DNA from 2 places in the Carnobacterium gallinarum DSM 4847 genome. Region 2 is predicted to be linked to the other one. Evidence: a T-box and tRNA genes for the amino acid it is inferred to sense, from the RefSeq annotation. Region 2 holds a T-box; the other holds one or more tRNA genes.
What was found. A T-box is a leader RNA that pairs with one kind of tRNA and senses whether it is charged. The one in region 2 lies ahead of BR43_RS01215 (valine--tRNA ligase), so its partner is inferred to be a tRNA-Val.
Positions count from the first base shown of each region.

Region 1: it has a tRNA-Val gene. The T-box ahead of BR43_RS01215 (valine--tRNA ligase) is inferred to sense a tRNA for this amino acid. The anticodon was not compared.

Region 1 covers NZ_JQLU01000003.1:363,851-371,237, reverse strand. The annotation lists rRNA gene BR43_RS02775 (23S ribosomal RNA) at 206-3,126, shown strand; rRNA gene rrf (5S ribosomal RNA) at 3,352-3,467, shown strand; tRNA gene BR43_RS02765 (tRNA-Val) at 3,505-3,580, shown strand; tRNA gene BR43_RS02760 (tRNA-Lys) at 3,582-3,654, shown strand; tRNA gene BR43_RS02755 (tRNA-Leu) at 3,696-3,780, shown strand; tRNA gene BR43_RS02750 (tRNA-Thr) at 3,793-3,868, shown strand; tRNA gene BR43_RS02745 (tRNA-Gly) at 3,901-3,972, shown strand; tRNA gene BR43_RS02740 (tRNA-Leu) at 4,028-4,116, shown strand; tRNA gene BR43_RS02735 (tRNA-Arg) at 4,121-4,194, shown strand; tRNA gene BR43_RS02730 (tRNA-Pro) at 4,233-4,306, shown strand; tRNA gene BR43_RS02725 (tRNA-Ala) at 4,323-4,395, shown strand; tRNA gene BR43_RS02720 (tRNA-Met) at 4,427-4,500, shown strand; tRNA gene BR43_RS02715 (tRNA-Ile) at 4,524-4,597, shown strand; tRNA gene BR43_RS02710 (tRNA-Ser) at 4,655-4,744, shown strand; tRNA gene BR43_RS02705 (tRNA-Met) at 4,788-4,860, shown strand; tRNA gene BR43_RS02700 (tRNA-Asp) at 4,924-4,997, shown strand; tRNA gene BR43_RS02695 (tRNA-Phe) at 5,019-5,091, shown strand; tRNA gene BR43_RS02690 (tRNA-Gly) at 5,100-5,170, shown strand; tRNA gene BR43_RS02685 (tRNA-Ile) at 5,175-5,248, shown strand; tRNA gene BR43_RS02680 (tRNA-Ser) at 5,283-5,370, shown strand; tRNA gene BR43_RS02675 (tRNA-Glu) at 5,386-5,457, shown strand; tRNA gene BR43_RS02670 (tRNA-Ser) at 5,519-5,608, shown strand; tRNA gene BR43_RS02665 (tRNA-Met) at 5,652-5,724, shown strand; tRNA gene BR43_RS02660 (tRNA-Asp) at 5,788-5,861, shown strand; tRNA gene BR43_RS02655 (tRNA-Gly) at 5,893-5,963, shown strand; tRNA gene BR43_RS02650 (tRNA-Ile) at 5,974-6,047, shown strand; tRNA gene BR43_RS02645 (tRNA-Ser) at 6,076-6,163, shown strand; tRNA gene BR43_RS02640 (tRNA-Glu) at 6,187-6,258, shown strand; gene BR43_RS02635 (UbiA prenyltransferase family protein) at 6,664-7,387, opposite strand, start outside.
Region 2 covers NZ_JQLU01000003.1:58,648-73,597, reverse strand. The annotation lists gene BR43_RS01250 (septation ring formation regulator EzrA) at 1-1,079, shown strand, start outside; gene BR43_RS01245 (cysteine desulfurase family protein) at 1,292-2,431, shown strand; gene thiI (tRNA uracil 4-sulfurtransferase ThiI) at 2,460-3,677, shown strand; gene BR43_RS01235 (amidohydrolase) at 3,779-5,374, shown strand; gene BR43_RS01230 (redox-sensing transcriptional repressor Rex) at 5,547-6,206, shown strand; gene BR43_RS01225 (GNAT family N-acetyltransferase) at 6,298-6,999, shown strand; gene tpx (thiol peroxidase) at 7,088-7,579, shown strand; T-box leader at 7,659-7,888, shown strand; gene BR43_RS01215 (valine--tRNA ligase) at 7,988-10,633, shown strand; gene BR43_RS01210 (bifunctional folylpolyglutamate synthase/dihydrofolate synthase) at 10,781-12,082, shown strand; gene BR43_RS01205 (HAD family hydrolase) at 12,105-12,767, shown strand; gene radC (RadC family protein) at 12,824-13,510, shown strand; gene BR43_RS01195 (cold-shock protein) at 13,684-13,884, shown strand; gene BR43_RS01190 (rod shape-determining protein) at 14,340-14,950, shown strand, end outside.

The DNA of each region.
Region 1 (7,387 bases), 300 kb from region 2:
TTTTAATTAGTTCTTATCGTAAGATAATGAATAAACATTAACTAACAGGATTGTTTTAGCAATAAAACCTTCCACATAAACTATTTGTGCAGGAATGCAACAGAATTCTAGGATTGAACTGCAATGAGCCTCGAAGCGTACTAACGTACGTAAGAAGTGAATGAAAGAACAAGACGATGAAGACTGAAGCAGTACCAACAAATAAGGTTAAGTTAATAAGGGCGCACGGTGGATGCCTTGGCACTAAGAGCCGATGAAGGACGGGACTAACTCCGATATGCTTTGGGGAGCTGTAAGTAAGCTTTGATCCAAAGATTTCCGAATGGGGGAACCCAGCATTTTTTATAGAATGTTACTGCTAGCTGAATACATAGGCTAGTAGAGGTAGACGCAGAGAACTGAAACATCTAAGTACCTGCAGGAAGAGAAAGAAAATTCGATTCCCTGAGTAGCGGCGAGCGAAACGGGAAGAGCCCAAACCAACAAGCTTGCTTGTTGGGGTTGTAGGACACGACATTAAGAGTCATAAATGAGTTTTGTAGAAGAAATGACCTGGAAAGGTCTGCCGAAGAGGGTAAAAGCCCCGTATTTGAAACAAAGTTCACTCTGTTGTGTATCCTGAGTACGGCGGAACACGAGAAATTCCGTCGGAATCCGCGGGGACCATCCCGCAAGGCTAAATACTCCTTAGTGACCGATAGTGAACCAGTACCGTGAGGGAAAGGTGAAAAGAACCCCGGAAGGGGAGTGAAAGAGTACCTGAAACCGTGTGCTTACAAATAGTTAGAGCCCGTTAATGGGTGATAGCGTGCCTTTTGTAGAATGAACCGGCGAGTTACGATTACATGCGAGGTTAAGTTGAGAAGACGGAGCCGTAGCGAAAGCGAGTCTGAATAGGGCGAATGAGTATGTGGTCGTAGACCCGAAACCAAGTGACCTACCCATGTCCAGGTTGAAGGTGCGGTAATACGCACTGGAGGACCGAACCCACGTATGTTGAAAAATGCGGGGATGAGGTGTGGGTAGCGGAGAAATTCCAATCGAACTTGGAGATAGCTGGTTCTCTCCGAAATAGCTTTAGGGCTAGCCTCGGAATTAAGAATCATGGAGGTAGAGCCACTGTTTGGACTAGGGGCCCTTCTAGGGTTACCGAATTCAGATAAACTCCGAATGCCATTGATTTATATCCGGGAGTCAGACTGCGAGTGATAAGATCCGTAGTCGAAAGGGAAACAGCCCAGACCACCAGCTAAGGTCCCAAAGTTACTATTAAGTGGAAAAGGATGTGGGGTTGCTTAGACAACTAGGATGTTGGCTCAGAAGCAGCCATCATTTAAAGAGTGCGTAATAGCTCACTAGTCGAGTGACCCTGCGCCGAAAATTTACCGGGGCTAAATAGTACACCGAAGCTGTGGATAGAACCATTGGTTCTATGGTAGGAGAGCGTTCTAAGGGCGTCGAAGCTAGACCGTGAGGACTGGTGGAGCGCTTAGAAGTGAGAATGCCGGTATGAGTAGCGAAAGACGGGTGAGAATCCCGTCCACCGTATGACTAAGGTTTCCTGGGGAAGGCTCGTCCTCCCAGGGTTAGTCGGGACCTAAGCCGAGGCCGATAGGCGTAGGCGATGGACAACAGGTTGATATTCCTGTACCAGTTTCTTTTGTTTGAACAATGGAGGGACGCAGTAGGCTAAGAAAAGCGCGCTGATGGATATGCGCGTCTAAGCAACAAGTCTTGACGTGAGTTAAATGCTTGCGACTATAAGGACAAGTTGTGATGGGGAGGGAAATTTAAGTACCGAAGTTTCTGATGTCACACTGCCAAGAAAAGCTTCTAGTTAGAAAGAAATTGCCCGTACCGCAAACCGACACAGGTAGTCGAGGAGAGTATCCTAAGGTGTGCGAGAGAACTCTCGTTAAGGAACTCGGCAAAATGACCCCGTAACTTCGGGAGAAGGGGTGCTGACCAATTGGTCAGCCGCAGTGAATAGGCCCAGGCGACTGTTTATCAAAAACACAGGTCTCTGCAAAATCGTAAGATGACGTATAGGGGCTGACGCCTGCCCGGTGCTGGAAGGTTAAGAGGATGGGTTAGCTTCGGCGAAGCTCAGAATTGAAGCCCCAGTAAACGGCGGCCGTAACTATAACGGTCCTAAGGTAGCGAAATTCCTTGTCGGGTAAGTTCCGACCCGCACGAAAGGCGTAACGATCTGGGCACTGTCTCAACGAGAGACTCGGTGAAATTATAGTACCTGTGAAGATGCAGGTTACCCGCGACAGGACGGAAAGACCCCATGGAGCTTTACTGCAGTTTGATATTGAGTGTTTGTACAGCTTGTACAGGATAGGTAGGAGCCATAGAAATCAGGACGCCAGTTTTGATGGAGGCATTGGTGGGATACTACCCTTGCTGTATGACCACTCTAACCCTCGCCACTGATCGTGGCGGGAGACAGTGTCAGACGGGCAGTTTGACTGGGGCGGTCGCCTCCTAAAGAGTAACGGAGGCGCCCAAAGGTTCCCTCAGAATGGTTGGAAATCATTCGTAGAGTGTAAAGGCAGAAGGGAGCTTGACTGCGAGACCTACAAGTCGAGCAGGGACGAAAGTCGGGCTTAGTGATCCGGTGGTTCCGCATGGAAGGGCCATCGCTCAACGGATAAAAGCTACCCTGGGGATAACAGGCTTATCTCCCCCAAGAGTCCACATCGACGGGGAGGTTTGGCACCTCGATGTCGGCTCATCGCATCCTGGGGCTGTAGTCGGTCCCAAGGGTTGGGCTGTTCGCCCATTAAAGCGGTACGCGAGCTGGGTTCAGAACGTCGTGAGACAGTTCGGTCCCTATCCGTCGCGGGCGCAGGAAATTTGAGAGGAGCTGTCCTTAGTACGAGAGGACCGGGATGGACACACCGCTGGTGTACCAGTTGTTCCGCCAGGAGCATCGCTGGGTAGCTATGTGTGGAAGGGATAAACGCTGAAAGCATCTAAGCGTGAAGCCCCCCTCGAGATGAGATTTCCCATTGCTTCGGCAAGTAAGACCCCTGAGAGATGATCAGGTAGATAGGTTGGAAGTGGAAGTACAGCGATGTATGGAGCGGACCAATACTAATCGGTCGAGGACTTAACCAAGAAAGAAACGGTGAAGAAGGCAACAGAACAACTTACTTTAATACAGTACCAGTTTTGAGAGAACAATTTCTTTCAATTAAATAATGAATCAGCAAAGCATTTTTTCAACAAATTGCAAGTGAATCGAGGATGTAACTGAGCGAGCATCGGAATGTACTAATGTACATGAGGAGCAAAGTGAAAGAAACAGCCGAAGAGTCGCAACGTAAGTTGGCGGAAAAAAAGTGTGGTGGCGATAGCGAGAAGGATACACCTGTTCCCATGCCGAACACAGCAGTTAAGCTTTTCAGCGCCGAGAGTAGTTGGGGGTTTCCCCCTGTGAGGGTAGGACGTTGCCACGCGAGATTGATTCATTTATTTATAAAAACCATTTATTTTGGGGGTTTAGCTCAGCTGGGAGAGCATCTGCCTTACAAGCAGAGGGTCAGCGGTTCGAACCCGTTAACCCCCACCATGAGACATTAGCTCAGTTGGTAGAGCATCTGACTTTTAATCAGAGGGTCGCTGGTTCGAGCCCAGCATGTCTCATAACTATTCATTTTTAAAATGAGCAGTTAACTGCCATATTTGCGGGTGTGGCGGAATTGGCAGACGCACTAGATTTAGGATCTAGCGTCGCAAGACGTGGGGGTTCAAGTCCCTTCACCCGCACCATTAAAATTTTTAGCCGGCTTAGCTCAGTTGGTAGAGCATCTGATTTGTAATCAGAGGGTCGAGGGTTCAACTCCTTTAGCCGGCACCATTTTTTTAAAATAAATTAAACAAAATAACCATGCGAAAGTAGTTCAGTGGTAGAACATCACCTTGCCAAGGTGGGGGTCGCGGGTTCGAACCCCGTCTTTCGCTTACTAGAATATTTCTAGTTTGCCCAGATTTTTAAGAAATCTGATCCACATTCCATGCCGGGGTGGCGGAACTGGCAGACGCACAGGACTTAAAATCCTGCGGTGAGTGATCACCGTGCCGGTTCGATTCCGGCCCTCGGCACCATATAGCACCCATAGCTCAACTGGATAGAGTACTTGACTACGAATCAAGCGGTTAGAGGTTCGACTCCTCTTGGGTGCATAGCTTTAAATTTTCTAATTTAAAGTGATATTTTCAAACGGGAAGTAGCTCAGCTTGGTAGAGCACTTGGTTTGGGACCAAGGGGTCGCAGGTTCGAATCCTGTCTTCCCGATATAAGTTTTAATTACGGGGCCTTAGCTCAGCTGGGAGAGCGCCTGCCTTGCACGCAGGAGGTCAGCGGTTCGATCCCGCTAGGCTCCACTTTGAAATCTTATATATGTATTATTATTTTGGCGGTGTAGCTCAGCTGGCTAGAGCGTCCGGTTCATACCCGGGAGGTCGGGGGTTCGATCCCCTTCGCCGCTATTATATTTTTAAAAGACCTTCTTGGACCTTTAGCTCAGTTGGTTAGAGCAGACGGCTCATAACCGTCCGGTCGTAGGTTCGAGTCCTACAAGGTCCATTAGATAGTTTTTGCTACTTATAGCAACCTTGTAGTAATTAAATATGCTTTTATTTCGGAGGATTACCCAAGTCCGGCTGAAGGGAACGGTCTTGAAAACCGTCAGGCGGGTAAAACCGTGCAAGGGTTCGAATCCCTTATCCTCCTTAGTTTCAAATAAATACCTTCGTAGTGATTAAACTACAATTATCGCGGGGTGGAGCAGTTGGCAGCTCGTCGGGCTCATAACCCGAAGGTCACAGGTTCAAGTCCTGTCCCCGCAATTCTTTAAAATAGATTTCTATTGAGAAGATTAGTAAGAAAGTGACGTAACACAATTAAATATTGGTTTGGTAGTTCAGCTGGTTAGAATGCCTGCCTGTCACGCAGGAGGTCGCGGGTTCGAGTCCCGTCCAGACCGTTTTTCAAAATTTATTTATTTGGCTCAGTAGCTCAGTTGGTAGAGCAATGGATTGAAGCTCCATGTGTCGGCAGTTCGATTCTGTCCTGCGCCATTTATAATGCGGGTGTAGTTTAGTGGTAAAACCACAGCCTTCCAAGCTGTTGTCGCGAGTTCGATTCTCGTCACCCGCTTTATGGGCCTATAGCTCAGCTGGTTAGAGCGCACGCCTGATAAGCGTGAGGTCGATGGTTCGAGTCCATTTAGGCCCATTATAAAAGAAAAAAATAGTATTGTTATTGAGTTGGGGAAGTACTCAAGCGGCTCAAGAGGTGCCCCTGCTAAGGGTATAGGTCGCGTAAGCGGCGCGAGGGTTCGAATCCCTCCTTCTCCGTATCTTTCTTATTAAGGCCCGTTGGTCAAGCGGTTAAGACACCGCCCTTTCACGGCGGTATCACGGGTTCGATTCCCGTACGGGTCATTTAGATAATTTATCTAAAATTTTATCATATAGTATAATTAGTTAAGCTGACTTTTATTTCGGAGGATTACCCAAGTCCGGCTGAAGGGAACGGTCTTGAAAACCGTCAGGCGGGTAAAACCGTGCAAGGGTTCGAATCCCTTATCCTCCTTAGTTTCAAATAAATACCTTCGTAGTGATTAAACTACAATTATCGCGGGGTGGAGCAGTTGGCAGCTCGTCGGGCTCATAACCCGAAGGTCACAGGTTCAAGTCCTGTCCCCGCAATTCTTTAAAATAGATTTCTATTGAGAAGATTAGTAAGAAAGTGACGTAACACAATTAAATATTGGTTTGGTAGTTCAGCTGGTTAGAATGCCTGCCTGTCACGCAGGAGGTCGCGGGTTCGAGTCCCGTCCAGACCGTTTTTCAAAATTTATAATGCAATGAAGAAATGCGGGTGTAGTTTAGTGGTAAAACCACAGCCTTCCAAGCTGTTGTCGCGAGTTCGATTCTCGTCACCCGCTTTTTTTTTATGGGCCTATAGCTCAGCTGGTTAGAGCGCACGCCTGATAAGCGTGAGGTCGATGGTTCGAGTCCATTTAGGCCCATTATAAATGTAGTAAAAACACTGAATTTGGGGAAGTACTCAAGTGGCTCAAGAGGTGCCCCTGCTAAGGGTATAGGTCGCGTAAGCGGTGCGAGGGTTCGAATCCCTCCTTCTCCGTATTCTTTCTATTATTTTATTAAGGCCCGTTGGTCAAGCGGTTAAGACACCGCCCTTTCACGGCGGTATCACGGGTTCGATTCCCGTACGGGTCATTATTTAAAAGACTAATTTTTAGAACTCTTTGTCAATAAAGACTGATGAGTTAGAACAAAGAATAACTATGAATGAAACGTTTTTCGTTTCATCCATAGTTTTTTTGTTCTCTTAAGTTTCATGATTAAAGGGTGGTTAAATTGATCAAATCGAACGGACACATTCTTTGCCTCATTCGGGACATTTAGTTGTTTTCTTTCAGAATCAAAAACAGGTGAACTACATTTTTTTGATTCTGAAAGAAATAGGTTCTAGGTTAGGATCTATCGTTCTTTGCATTTTTGATAGAATTGTTCATAAGTATATCGCCTCCGGGGAGAACGGATTGTTTTATACTAGTTAAAATCAAAAAAGGCTGATGAATCATTTTATGATTCATCAGTCCTTTAAATTATAGAGCCTTTTTATTTCCATAAAATCTGAAGCAGGATACTCATACTTGCTAATAAGATATAGCTAAAATTGAAAAGAGTTAGGGCTTTTAGCTTTGTTGTAGATGTGTAGTTATCTTGATTAGGTTTCATAATTAGCATTAATCGAAGAGCAAATGGAAGACTTAATAATTGCAACCAAAGATACTTAGTTCCACTACTTAAGCTAATAACTGGGATAAACATACTTAGATAGAGTAAAGTCAACATAAGTAGAAAATAAAGTTGATTTCTTTTTCTTTGAGCAGGTTGTTCTAAGATAGGGACACACTGTCTACCAAATGAAATGAAACTTGCCAGGATAATTAAAGGAACACTCCAATAATAAAGAGTTGTAGTTATAAATTGTGTCTGAATGAAAAAAGCAAGATAGGTTAGAATGCCACCTTTGAAAAGACCATTTAAAATAAATCCATAGAGTGTTTTTGAAAGGTCGTAGGGATAGAATTGGAAATGGATAATGAATAGATATCCAAACATTAACAAGCCTACCAAATAGTTTAAATGCAAAGAAAAATAGAATAAAAGTAAAATAACGAGTCCTTCAAAAATAATTAATGGCATTAGTTTTAATTTTTGTTGGGTTTTTATTGTATTATTTAAGATATTTTCAATGAATTGAGTCGATAGTATAAAGACGTAAAACAGTGTAAAATAAATCCAATTAAACTTTGCAAACTGTAATGCAAAGACTGTT
Region 2 (14,950 bases):
GTTTAATTGTGATGATTCCAGGACAATTAAAAACGTTAACGGTTGATATTACAGATCAAATTTTGGAATTAAAAGAAGGTCATCAGCAGCTAGTTGAAGAGGAATTTGTCTTTTTAGATGTTGATATTCTAAAAGAAATTGAACTTGTTGAAACAGAAATGGAAGCTGCAAAAGAATTAACTGAAACGTGTGAAGTTGATGAAGCAGAACAAAAAATTACAACTTTAGAAAGTAAAATTGATGGTCTTTATGATAAAATGCAAGATGAAATTGATGCAAAAGAATTCGTAGAAGAAGAAGAACAAATGTTTACGGACTATCTAAATCATGTCATTACCAATAATCGTAAATTACTAATTGAAATTGATCGAGTTTCCCAAAGTTACACGTTAAATCATGATGAAGTGGAAATTGCTAGAAAAATGGAAGCTGATTTAGATGGACTTAAAGATGAATTTGATGGATTTACAGAAAGTGTTAAAAATCATCAAATAGCCTATTCAGTAGTAGCTGATTTCTTTGAAGAAACTGGTGACAAATTAACTGAACTAGAAGAAACTCAACAAAAAATAAACTCAGATTTATTACATTTACGTAAAGATGAAATGGAAGCTCGTGCTAGATTAGATGAATTTGAATTTGATATGCGAACAATGAAACGCCATGTTGAAAAACAGCATTTACCTGGTTTACCAGCAAGCTATCTTGATTTATTTTTTGCAGCAACCAAACGAATTGAAGAGTTGGCTAAAGAATTAAATAAATTAAAAATCAATATGAAAGAAATCACGCGATTGTGTTTTATGTGTCAAGATGATGTTGCATTAGTAAAAGAGAAAACCAGTGAAATTATTGATAGTGCTCTTTTAACTGAACAAATGATGCAATACGCCAATCGTTATCGTCATTCAAATGAATCAATTGCTGGTGCGATTGATGAAACTTTGCGTTTATTCAATAAGGATTATCAGTATCAAGAAGCGTTAGAAATTATCTCAACAGCTCTTGAGCAAGTTGAGGCGGGTGCATATAAAAAAGTTGAAACGAACTATTACGCAGATAAAAAAAATAGTCACTAACATTAAATTTCCAGCGAATTAAATAAAGTAGTGTTGTATTCAGTAATGACTACTGATGTACAACACTATTTTTTTATACGAATTTGTGTAAATAAATGCTTTTCTATCCGAATGAATCCTTGTGATTATTAGGAAGTCTGCTATAATGAATAGTGGTTTTTAAGATTTTTAATGTATGATTTCAGAAACACTAAAGGAAGTTGTGAAATAAATTGATCTATTTTGATAATAGTGCAACCACGCAGATGGAAAGCACAGTACTGGCTACGTATCTAAAAGTAGCTGAAGAAGTTTATGGAAATCCCTCTAGTTTACATGGTTTAGGTGATACAGCAGAAGGTCTTTTGCAACAATCTAGAAAACAAATTGCTAAATTTTTAGGTGTTCAAGATAATGAAATTTTTTTTACTAGTGGTGGAACGGAAGGCGATAATTGGGCCTTAAAAGGAACTGCACTAGAAAAAAGTAAATATGGAAAGCACTTGATTACGACGACAATTGAGCATCCAGCAATTAAAGAAACAATGGCGCAATTAGCTGGAAATGGTTTTGAAGTAACTTATTTGCCAGTAGATAAGGATGGGATTGTTTCTTTGACAGCTTTAAAAGAAGCGTTAAGACCTGATACTATTTTGGTTTCAATCATGGCTGTTAACAATGAGGTTGGGAGTATTCAACCATTAAAAGAGATTGGAATGCTATTGGAAAAATATCCTAGTATTCATTTTCATGTAGACGCAGTTCAAGCTATTGGTAAAATTCCACTTGACTTGTCAGTAACTTCGCGAATTGATTTAGCAACTTTTTCAGGACATAAATTCCATGGACCAAGAGGAACAGGATTTATGTATATTAAGCATGGTAAAAAGATTGCTCCATTATTAAATGGTGGTGGACAAGAGAAAGGTCGCCGGAGTGGTACGGAAAATGTAGCAGGAATTGCAGCGATGTCACGAGCAGTAAGATTATTACTGACGGATGTAGAAATAAAACAACAACAGCAAAGACAGATTCGTGACTATTTAATGGAAGCTTTAAGTCATTATTCTAAAGTCACAATTTTTTCAACGATGACTGGTGCTCCGCATATTCTTTGTTTTGCTTTACGAGGAATTCGTGGCGAGGTTTTGGTTCATGGGATGGAAAAAGAGGGGATTTATTTATCAACAACAAGTGCTTGCTCTAGTCGTAGTGGCGTTAGTTCTAGTACTTTGGCAGCAATGCATGTTCCTGATTCAATTGCAACAAGCGCTGTTCGTATCAGCTTAACCGATACAAACACATTGGCAGAAGCAGAAGTATTCTTAGGAGCATTTGCTAAATTATATACCCAATTTAGAGATATTCATTAAAGGATTTTAAGAGAAGAGGCGAAAATAGATGCATTATACAGAAATAATGGTTCGTTATGGCGAGCTTTCAACAAAAGGGAAAAACAAACGCACATTTATTAGCCGTTTAACGCAAAATGTCAAACGTGCACTTCATGATTTTCCAGATGTAAAAATTCATGGGGAACGAGATCATATGTATTTAGAATTAAATGGAGCAGATAGTGAACTAGTAGCACAACGTTTAGAACCTATTTTTGGTATTCAAAACTATTCACCAGTTGTACGTTTGCCTCGTGATATGGAAGCTGTAAAGAAAACAGCAATTGAAATGGTTCAATCTGTTTTCAAAGAAGGGCAAACCTTTAAAATTACAACAAAACGTGCGGACCATCGTTTTGAGCTAGATACGAATGACATCAATCAGTTGTTAGGAGCAGAAGTTCTACGGAATGTTCCGGGAATTAAAGTTCAAGTTAAAAAGCCAGATATTGAAGTGAAGGTTGAAGTACGTTTAGAAGGGATTTTTCTTTCTTGTCAACGGATTCCTGGAGCTGGTGGCTTGCCAGTTGGATCGGGTGGTCGAGCGATGTTAATGTTGTCAGGTGGAATCGACTCACCAGTAGCAGGATATTTAGCGATGAAGCGTGGAGTTGAAGTGCAGGCTGTACATTTCCATAGTCCACCCTATACAAGCCCAAGAGCCTTACAAAAGGCAAAAGATTTAACAGCTAAATTAACTGCATATGTTGGAAGTATTCAATTTATTGAAGTTCCTTTTACAGAGATTCAAGAAGAAATTAAACGTGTAGTACCAGAAGGGTATTTAATGACGGTAACCCGCCGAATGATGATGCGTTTAACAGATGAAATTCGACGCCAAAACAATGGCTTAGCTATTGTAAACGGAGAATCATTAGGTCAAGTGGCATCACAAACTTTGCAAAGTATGGTGGCAATTAACGAAGTGACGGCTACGCCGATTATTCGTCCAGTTGTTTCAATGGACAAGAATGAAATCATTGAAATTGCTAAAAAAATTGATACATTAGAGCTATCTATTCAACCTTTTGAGGATTGCTGTACAATTTTTGCGCCACCTGCACCAAAAACTAAGCCCAAACTTGAAAAAGCTCAATCATTTGAAGCACGTCTAGATGTAGAAGGATTGATTGCTCGAGCAATGGAGAACTTAGTGATCTCTGAAATTAAGACTGGTGATACTTCAGATCAACAACAAGAAAGTACATTTGCAGATCTTTTATAAAAATTTAGTTGAATCTAAAATAAAGAACATCTCAAGTCTTATCCAAGATTTTGAGATGTTTTTTCCGATGGTTGAGGAATGAATTGAAAGGAGAATGAAGGATGAAATTATGGCAAAATGGTCTTTTTTATACAATGATAGGGGAAGATGAAACAGTTGAAGCAGTAGTAACGAATGCGGGTGAAATCAGTCGAACGGGAACCGTGAAGGAATTGAAAGCTTATTACGGAGATCAACTAACAGAAACAATAGATTTAGATGGTGGAACTGTTTTTCCAGGGTTTGTTGATAGCCATTTACATTTATTATGGTATGGTCAAAGTTTGGCTCGGTTGAACTTAAAAGAATGTGAAACGAAACAATTAGCTTTACAGATGATAACAGAACGGGTAATGGAGTTGGGAACAGACGAATGGCTTTTTGTGGAAGGGTATAATGAGAATAAATGGATAGATGATGCCACAGCATTTACTCAAGCAGATTTAACCAGATTATCTAAAACGAATCCAATTTTAGTTCGTCGAATTGATTATCATAATGTTGTAATTAATCAAGCGTTTACTGAAAAAATTGGAATTCAAAAAAATCAACTATTTGATGGAGGCGGTGAAATCGTCTTAGATGCTTCTGGTAATTTTACTGGTGTTTTAAAGGATGAGGCGACGAATTTAGCAATTAATGCTTTTCCAGAATCCACTTCAGAAGAAATGGAAGAGTATTTAACTTTAGCAATTCAAGATTTATGGAGCAAAGGTATCACAGGTGGTCATTCAGAGGATCTACATTATTTTAATGGATTTTTTGGTACTTTTGCTACATTTAAAGAAAGCTTAGGCGAACATTTATTACCCTTTAGAGCTCATCTATTAATTCATAATGCGGAACTAAAAAGCTTTGTACAATCAGGGGAGCAATTTTTAGATAGCGATCCCTTTGTAGAATTAGGTGCAATGAAGATTTTTTATGATGGTACGGTAGGTTCAAGAACGGCTTTGATGGAGGCTGGCTATGACTCGGATTCGACGAATCATGGATTGCAAATTCAAACAGATGAACAATTTACAAGGATGGTTCGAGAAGCTCGTCAGGCTGGATTACCTGTTGCCATTCATATTTTAGGTGATTTAGCCTTTGAGAAGGTGATTACGACCTTAAGGCAGTATCCACCAGCTGATGGGCAGATGGATCGTATGATTCATACTCCTTGGTTGCGACCGAATTTATTAGACTTAGCTAAAGGGTTGCCATTATTATTTGATGTTCAGCCGCAATTTATGAGTAGTGATTTGCCGTGGGCGTTAGATGTATTGGGACCAAATCACCCACCATTAGCATTTGCTTGGAAAAGTATTCAGCAAGCAGGATTTCCTTTAGCGGGAGGAAGTGATGCACCTGTTGAGATTCCTAATCCATTTTTAGGGATTCATGCAGCAGTGACAAGGACCGTCAGTTCTGATTTAAATGGTCACCGTTATTTTCCAGCAGAAGCTTTGTCTGTCTATGAGGCAATCAGTTTATATACAATTGGAAGTGCGATTGCTGATTATCATTCAGATACTCGTGGAAAGATTCAAGCTGGTTATGTAGCTGATTTTACAGTAGTGAAAGAAAATCCATTTATGATTCCAATTCAAAAATTAAATGAAGTCAAAGTGATTCAAACAGTGGTTTCAGAAAAGGTCGTTTATAAGGGTTAGTTTAATAGTGGCTTTCTAGTAGATCACTTGGCTAGGAAGCTTTTTTCGTTTTGTTTTTTTAAGAATTTGATAATTTTATAAAAATAATGTGAAAAACGTCACAAATTTATTGAAATCCGATATTTTCAATGGTAATATGGTTTTATAAGTGTTAGTAGGAAGGTGATGTTGTATGGAGAAGACAGAAAAAAATAAACAAGTACCGAAGGCGACAGCAAAACGATTGCCACTTTACTATCGTTATTTAAAATCTTTAGAGGAATCTGGTGTGAATCGGATTAAATCAAAGGAATTTAGTATATTAACACAAGTTCCTTCAACAACAATTCGTCGCGATTTTTCTCATTTTGGAGAGTTAGGTCGTAGTGGTTATGGATATGAAGTTTGTCATGTCTTGGATGTATTTGATCAAATATTAAATGTGAATAAAGTAACGAAGGTTGCCTTGGTGGGTGTTGGAAATCTTGGTAGAGCCTTAATGTCTAATAATTTTCGCCGAGATGATAATTTAAGAATTACGTGTGGTTTTGAAAGCAATCCTGAATTGTGTCATCAAGAGATTGCTGGAATTCCTGTTTATCCAATTGAGGAGATGCAAGAAATTATTGCAGCAGAAGAAATTACAACAGCAATTTCAACGGTTCCTAGTCAGCATTCTCAAGAAGCTGTAGACGAATTAGTAGCGGCGGGTGTTACAGCTGTTTTAAACTTTGCACCAGGTCGTGTAAAAGTTCCTAATACGATTGATATTCGTTATATTGATTTAACAACGGAATTATTAACTTTAATTTATTTTAATGAAACATTGCGCAAACAAATTCAACCAAATTAAATACAAAAGCGGATTTTATGACTAAATAAAAGTTGATAAAATTCGTTTTTTACTTTAAATTAAAGAGAATTCGAGAATAGGAGGGATAATGTTGGAAAATAAGGGGATAGAACAACCTATTGGATTTCCTATTTTAGATTGGCATTCTCGTGAGTTGCCAACGATTCAACGGTTAGTTGGGGAATACTGTTATTTGGAAAAAATTCAATCAGAAAAATATTTGGAAGATTTATATGAAGTATACGGTCCTGCTTCAAGAAGTGAAAACTGGACTTATTTGCCATTATTGCCTTTTGAAAATAGAGTAGACTTTGCAGAATATTACGCTACATTGATAGCATCCGAGGACCCATATCATTTTGCAATTGTTGATAAAATAACTGGAAAAGCAGTTGGAACAATGGCCTTAATGCGGATTGATACTACAAACGGAAGTGTTGAAGTGGGCTTTGTGATTTATTCAGATGTATTAAAGAGGACTAGAATTGCTACTGAAGCTCAATATTTATTGGCGGATTATGCTTTTGAAAAGTTAGGTTATCGAAGATATGAATGGAAATGTGATGGATTGAATCAGCCGTCAGAAAACGCTGCATTACGTTTAGGTTTTAAATACGAAGGATTATTTAGACAAGCTGTTGTGTATAAAAATCGGAATCGTGATACAAAATGGTTTTCAATCATTGATCAAGAATGGCCAATAGTCAAAGCGGCTTTGGTCCAGTGGCTAGCAACTGAAAACTTTGATGAAACTGGAAATCAATTGAAAAAGTTAACAGATTTTAGGAAATAAAAAAGTTGGTTAGGCAGAATAATTGCTTCTCAGATAGTACAACAAGTATAATTAAATTAAAATTAGAGACAAAAGGGGAGCGAATTAAATGGAAATTACAAAAAGAGGGGCAGCAATTAAACTTGAAGGAGAGCAACCAAAAGTTGGACAAGCTGCACCTGATTTTACACTAAAAAATTTAAAAGATGAAACGGTTCATTTATCGGATTATTTAGGGAAGGTTATTTTAATTAGTGTAATTCCAAATATTGATACGTCGGTTTGTGCATTGCAAACAAAACATTTTAATCAAGTTGCAGGTGAGTTAGTTGGTGCGCAATTAATGACGATTTCTAACAATACTAAAGCTGAACAAGCGGATTGGTGTGCTGGAAATGGTGTAGATATGGAAATGTTACATGATACAGAGTTAACTTTTGCTAAAGCCTATGGTTTATACATGCCAGAATTAGAGCTGTTAGCACGTTCTGTCTTTGTTATCGATCAAAATGGAGAATTAATCTATGAAGAGATTGTTTCTGAAATGACTCATGAACCAAACTACGAAGCTGCCTTAACAGCCGCTAAAGAAGTTATTTAATCTCTTATTTTTTAGTGTAGTTGATTTTCCTTTTGAAATGTTATTGAGTTTTTTTAGGGATAATGCTAGAATAGGACTATCAAAAGCAATGAACAAGAGGAGTAGTTTTAAACTAATTCAAAGAGAAAAGAACAGTTGGTGGGAGTTCTTAATTAGGCTGGAATGAAGGTAGCTTGGGAGCTGATAGAGTGAAGCAGAGTAGTTCTATCCGGAGGTTGCGTTCCGTTAATAGCGTTTAGAGTGGTATATCATTCATAAGGTGATATGCAAAATAGGTGGTACCGCGAATTCAAAGCATTCGTCCTAATTAATTTTAGGATGGATGCTTTTTTTGTTTCCATAGTAATCCTAAAAAACTCTGCTTTGACTGTAATTAAACAAATGAAATAAGAAAGAGGGCGGTAAAAAATGACAGATGAATTGAAAATGCCAACAAAGTATCAACCTCAAGAGGTTGAAGCGGGCCGTTATGAAGAATGGCTAGCCAAAGATTTATTTAAACCAAGTGGAGATCATACGAAAGAACCTTATTCAATGGTATTACCTCCACCTAATGTTACAGGTAAGCTGCATTTAGGTCATGCTTGGGATACGACCTTACAAGATATTATTATTCGTCAAAAAAGAATGCAAGGATACGATACATTATGGTTGCCAGGAATGGATCATGCAGGAATTGCAACACAAGCAAAAGTAGAAGAGAAACTAGCGCAAGAAGGGATTTCCCGTTATGATTTAGGACGTGAGAAATTTATTGAAACCGTTTGGGATTGGAAAGAAGAATATGCTTCATTTATTCGTGAACAATGGTCAAAAATTGGTATTTCACTGGATTATAGTCGGGAACGTTTTACGTTAGATGACGGCCTATCAGAAGCGGTTCGTAAAGTTTTTGTCACCCTCTTTGAAAAAGAGTTAATCTATCGTGGAGAATATATTATTAATTGGGATCCAAAGGCGAAGACAGCTTTATCTGATATTGAAGTTATCCATAAAGATGTTGAAGGTGCTTTTTATCATATGAGCTATTCACTAGCTGATGGTAGTGGTGTAGTCGAGATTGCCACAACTCGTCCGGAAACAATGCTTGGAGATACAGCAATTGCTGTTCATCCAGAAGATGAACGTTACAAAGAGTTAATTGGGAAAATGGTTATCTTGCCAATTGTGAACAAAGAAATTCCGATTATTGCCGATGAGTATGTTGAAATGGAATTTGGTACGGGTGTTGTTAAAATCACTCCAGCCCATGATCCTAATGATTTTGAAGTTGGGAATCGTCATGATTTACCAAGGATCAATGTAATGAATGAAGACGGTACGATGAATGAATTAGCTGGAAAATACGATGGTATGGATCGCTTTAAAGCTCGTAAAGCAATTGTAAAAGAGTTAGAAGAGTTAGGTCACTTAATCAAAATTGAAAAAATGGTTCATAGTGTTGGTCACTCTGAAAGAACGGGCGTTGTTGTTGAGCCGCGTTTGTCAACTCAATGGTTTGTTAAAATGGCTCCTCTTTCAAAAGAGGCAATGGATAGTCAAGCGACAGAACAAGCTGTTAATTTTGTTCCAGAGCGTTTTGAAAATACCTATATGCGTTGGATGGAAAATGTTCACGATTGGGTAATTTCGCGTCAATTGTGGTGGGGACATCGTATTCCAGCTTGGTATCATAAAGAAACTGGTGAATTGTATGTTGGCATGGAAGCTCCAGCAGATGCTGAAAATTGGATTCAAGACCCAGATGTTTTAGATACTTGGTTTAGTTCAGCTTTGTGGCCATTTTCAACAATGGGTTGGCCTGATACTGAAGCTCCAGACTTTAAACGCTACTTCCCAACAAATACGCTGGTGACAGGTTATGATATTATTTTCTTCTGGGTAAGTCGTATGATTTTTGATAGTCTAGAGTTTACTGGGAAACGTCCTTTCCAAAATGTATTAATTCATGGCTTAATTCGTGCAGAAGATGGACGTAAAATGAGTAAATCTCTTGGTAATGGAATTGATCCAATGGATGTTATTGATAAATATGGTTCAGATGCTTTACGTTGGTTCCTATCAACAGGTTCTTCGCCTGGTCAAGATATGCGTTTCAGTTATGATAAAATGGATGCTGCTTGGAATTTCATTAACAAGATCTGGAATGCAAGTCGTTTTGCTATTATGAATATGAATGGTTTAACTGTTGATGAAATCGATTTTAGTGGTGAAAAAACGATTGCCGATCGATGGATTTTAACTCGTTTAAATGAGACTATTGAAAAAGTAACAGAGTTATTTGAAAAATTTGAATTTGGTGAAGCGGGTCGTTATTTATATAACTTTATCTGGGATGATTTCTGTGACTGGTATATTGAAATGAGTAAAGGTGTATTGAATGGTGAAGATGAAGCAGCTAAGCAAACAACACGAAGTATTTTAGCACATGTTTTAGATCAAACTTTACGTTTATTGCATCCAATCATGCCGTTTGTAACAGAGAAAATCTGGGAAAGTGTACCGCATCATGGCGATTCTTTAGTTGTAGCAGATTATCCAGTTGTTCGTCCAGAATTAAGTGACGAGACAGCAGCTAAAGGAATGGAAGTCTTAATGGAATTAATTCGTTCGGTTCGTAATATTCGTTTGGAAGTGAATACGCCTCTTTCCAAAAAGATTGAATTATTGATTAAAACCAATGATCCTAAAATCGAAAGCTTCTTAAAAGAAAATGAAAATTATATTGAACGCTTTTGTAATCCGGAAAGTTTAGTGATTAGTAGTAGTATTGTTGCGCCCGAAACAGCAATGAGTGCTGTGATTACTGGAGCTGAGATTTACTTGCCATTAGCTGGTCTAATCAATATTGGAGAAGAGATTGTTCGTCTTGAAAAAGAGCAAGCGAAGTGGGAAAGTGAAGTCAAACGTGTACAAGGTAAGTTATCTAATGAGCGCTTTGTTGGCAGTGCACCTGAAGCTGTTGTTCAAGCGGAACGAGATAAAGAAAAAGATTACCTTGAAAAACGTGATGCTGTTGCAGAACGTATTGCAACATTAAAAACGCAACAATAGAAAATTTAACTAGAAGATGACCTGAACAAAGGGGCATTTTCTAGTTTTTTCATCTTTTTAGACTAGTCAGAACTTTTTCAGACAGGTATAATGAAAGAGCTTAGAAAAATGATTAGTTGCTACAAAGCAGAATTGGTGGGATGAAACTTGTTTAACACATATGAAGAAGCTTTAGAATGGATTCATGGTCGATTAGTTCTAGGGATGAAACCGGGTTTAAAAAGAATGGAATGGATGATGGCAAAATTAGGTCATCCTGAAAGACGTTTTAAATCGATTCATGTAGCAGGAACAAATGGAAAAGGTTCAACAGTCACTTATTTGCGTAGTGTATTAGAAGAAGCGGGACAAGTGGTTGGAACATTTACATCCCCATATATCACCGTTTTTAATGAACGAATTAGTGTTAATGGTGAACCGATTTCCAATGAGGAGATTCTAAGGCTTGCAAATCTAGTATATCCACTTGTGATAGAGTTGGAATCGACTCCATTAGGTGGTCCAAGTGAATTTGAAATTGTAAATACAATGATGTTTCTCTATTTTGGAGAAGGTCATGCAGATATCGTAATTGTTGAAGTTGGTTTAGGTGGCTTAGTTGATTCTACTAATGTGGTTACACCAGTAGTTTCAGTAATTACAACAATCGGATTGGATCATATGCATATTTTAGGGCATACTCTTCCTGAAATTGCCGCTCAAAAAGCTGGAATTATTAAACCAGGAGTACCTGTGGTCACTGGAAAAATTGGAAAAGAAGCATTGACCGTGATTCAAGAAATTGCGGAAGAAAATGATAGTTCTTTGATTCAATTAAATCAAGATTATTTTATTTCAAAATGGAAAACTCTGCCTACTTGGGGGGAGCAATTCACTTTTGAAGATGATTTTATTTGTTTAAGGCAAGCGACTATTAGTATGTTAGGTGAACATCAAGTTGAAAATGCTGCATTGGCATTGGAAGCTTTAAGAGTGTATAGCCATGAAACAGGATTAGCTATTAGTCATGAAGCTATGTTACGAGGTTTGAAGAAAGCTTTTTGGCCAGGTAGAATGGAGAAAATTAATGATGAGCCTTTAATTATTATGGATGGGGCACATAATGAACCCGCTATGAGGCGATTAGTAGATACGTTAAAACAGGATTTTAACCAACAAGAAATTTATTTGATTTTTGCATCCTTAGAAGACAAAGCTGTGGTAGAAATGTTGAAATTATTGGAAGAATTGCCAAATTGTCATTTAATTGTAACGAGTTTTGATTATCCAAGAGCCGCATCAGCTCAAAGTATAGCAAGTCATTTATCAGGTGATTATCAAATCCAAGAAAAATGGCAACATGCATTGGTGGAGACATTAAATGAAATGGATAATAGCGGTGTTTTGGTCATTACAGGGTCATTGTACTTTATTTCTGAAGTACGTCATTATTTTTTAGATGAAGAGTGAAAAATAGAGAGGGGTTCTTTTTTTGAGTGAAGTAAAAGCAGTTATATTTGATATGGATGGATTGATTTTTGATACGGAGACCTTATATTACCGTTCTAGTCAAGAAGTAGCGGATCGTTTAGGTTTAGCTTTTGATTATGAATATTATACACGTTTTATTGGAGTCTCTGATGAAGAGTTGCATGAAAATCTTTACCGGGATTTTAAAGATGACGACAAAGTTGCTCGGTTGATTTCTGAAAGTCGAACTCGTTTAGACGAGATGGTTGCTGAAGATGGTTTGATTATCAAAGAAGGTTTTCTTGAATTATTAGACTTCTTAGAAGAAAATCAAATAAAAAAAGTTGTAGCATCAAGTAATGTCGAAGAATTGGTTCGCTATTTTCTAGAAAGAGAGAATTTGCATCATCGATTTGATTATTTTGTATCAGGTGATGATGTAAAACGAGCAAAACCTGATCCAGAGATTTTTGAGAAAGCTTGGTCGGATTTAGGCGTAGCTAAAAATGAAACATTAATTTTAGAAGATTCAATTAATGGAATTCGTGCTGCACATGATGCTGGGATTGAGGTTATCATGATTCCTGATTTAATTCCACCAACATCAGAGGCAGAATTAAAAACAGTTGCCATTTATGAAGATTTGTCACATGTTAAAAAATATATTGATACAAAAAATAATTAAAAAAGTAAACTTAACCTCTTTTTACGGATAGTATGAGTAAAGGGAGGTTTTTTTCTATGGGAGAGCAGAGTTTAATGGTAGGAGTTCCCACTTTTAGTAGGCCACGAGAACGCTTAGAAGAATATGGTGAAAAAGCATTGGGAAACCATGAGCTGTTGGCAATTATTTTGAGGACAGGATCAAAAGAAAAGAATGTTGTCACTTTAGCAATGGAAGTCTTAAATCAATTTGATGATTTGCATCAATTGAAATTTTCCTCGTTAGAAGAATTACAAGGTATAAAAGGGATTGGTTATGCTAAAGCAATTGAAATTCGAGCAGCGATTGAATTTGGATTAAGAGTTGCTAGTGCAACACAATTAAAAATAGGGCAAGTTACTTCTAGTCAGATGGCAGGGACTTTATTACATTTAGAGATGAAGGATTTGCAACAAGAGCACGTCATTGCGTTATATTTGAATACAAAAAATCAAATAATAAAAAAAGAAACAATCTTTGTTGGTGGATTAAATTCAAGTGTGGCTCATCCGAGAGAGATTTTTCGTGGGGCGGTTAAAATGTCAGCGGCGCGTGTTATTATTGGCCACAATCATCCGTCAGGAAATCCAGAACCTTCAGCAGCAGATATTAGCTTTACTAAAAGAATTGCAAAATGTGGTGATCTGATGGGAATCGAATTATTAGATCATATCATCGTAGGAGAAGGGGAGTATATCAGTTTAAAAGAACTGGGCATATTCTAATAAGTTTATTAATTTTTGTAAGTAAAATACTTGAAGAAAAAAATGTTCCATGGTATACTTACTGTAGTGTTTTTGTTAGGTAAAGAAAAGATTGTTTCATAACATTCCAATTCGTACCGTAAAGCAAGAATATCAAATATTATGTGCCAAAGGCACGAGGAGGAATTTTAATTATGGAACAAGGTACAGTTAAATGGTTTAACTCAGAAAAAGGATTTGGATTTATCGAACGCGAAAACGGAGACGATGTATTCGTACATTTCTCAGCTATTCAAGGCGACGGATTCAAAACTTTAGAAGAAGGACAAGCAGTTACTTTCGACGTTGAAGATGGTAACCGTGGACCTCAAGCAGCTAACGTAGAAAAAGCGTAAGCTTAACTAACAACCTTTAGAAGCCAAGTATTCAGTTACTTGGCTTTTTTTATGATTAAAATAATATTTGATAGAGTGGAAATAAATTAAGTTTAACTGTTATTAGAGTTTTGGGTTGAATTTAATAACAATTTCTTATAAAATAAAAGATGTCATTTAGATTTCACTAAATGGGTTAAACAAGATAGTTGACTTAGAGAAAATACCTGTTATAAAATATAGGAATCATAACGTAGTAATTGAATTCGATGTCAAACAGTTTACAAAGATGATAAATGTTTAAAATTCTATTAAAATACATTTGAAATTAATGTTTTCTGCAGTAATATGAAGTATGATTATTCCTGTTACAGCGAAATTACTATTTTAGGTAGACTGTTATTGATTATTTAAGAAATAATTTGAAATTTTGTAATGAACGATCATTTAAGATATAGCTGAGAGGATGAAGTCGAGTGTTAGGATTTGGAAGTAAAGATATTGGTATTGATTTAGGAACGGCTAATACAATGGTCTATGTTGATGGAAAAGGAATTGTCTTGAGAGAACCATCTGTTGTTGCTAAAAATACAAGTAATGGTGATATTGTTGCTGTAGGTGAAGAAGCAAGAAATATGATTGGTAGAACACCAGGAAGTATTGTAGCAATTCGCCCAATGAAAGATGGCGTTATTGCTGATTATGAAACAACAGCAGCGATGATGAAATATTATATTCAAAAAACAATTGGAAAATCTAGTTCTAAACCTTATGTAATGGTTTGTGTTCCAAGTGGTGTTACGGAAGTTGAGAAACGTGCAGTTATTGATGCTACTCGTACAGCTGGAGCGAAGGATGCTTTTATTATTGAAGAACCATTTGCAGCAGCAATCGGAGCTGGACTCCCAGTGATGGATCCAACAGGTAGTATGGTTGTTGATATTGGTGGTGGAACAACAGATGTAGCAACAATTTCTTTAGGAGGAATTGTAAGTAGCCGTTCAATTCGGATGGCGGGTGATCGTTTAGACGATGCTATTATTCATTATATTCGTAAAAAATATAATTTATTAATTGGTGAAAGAAC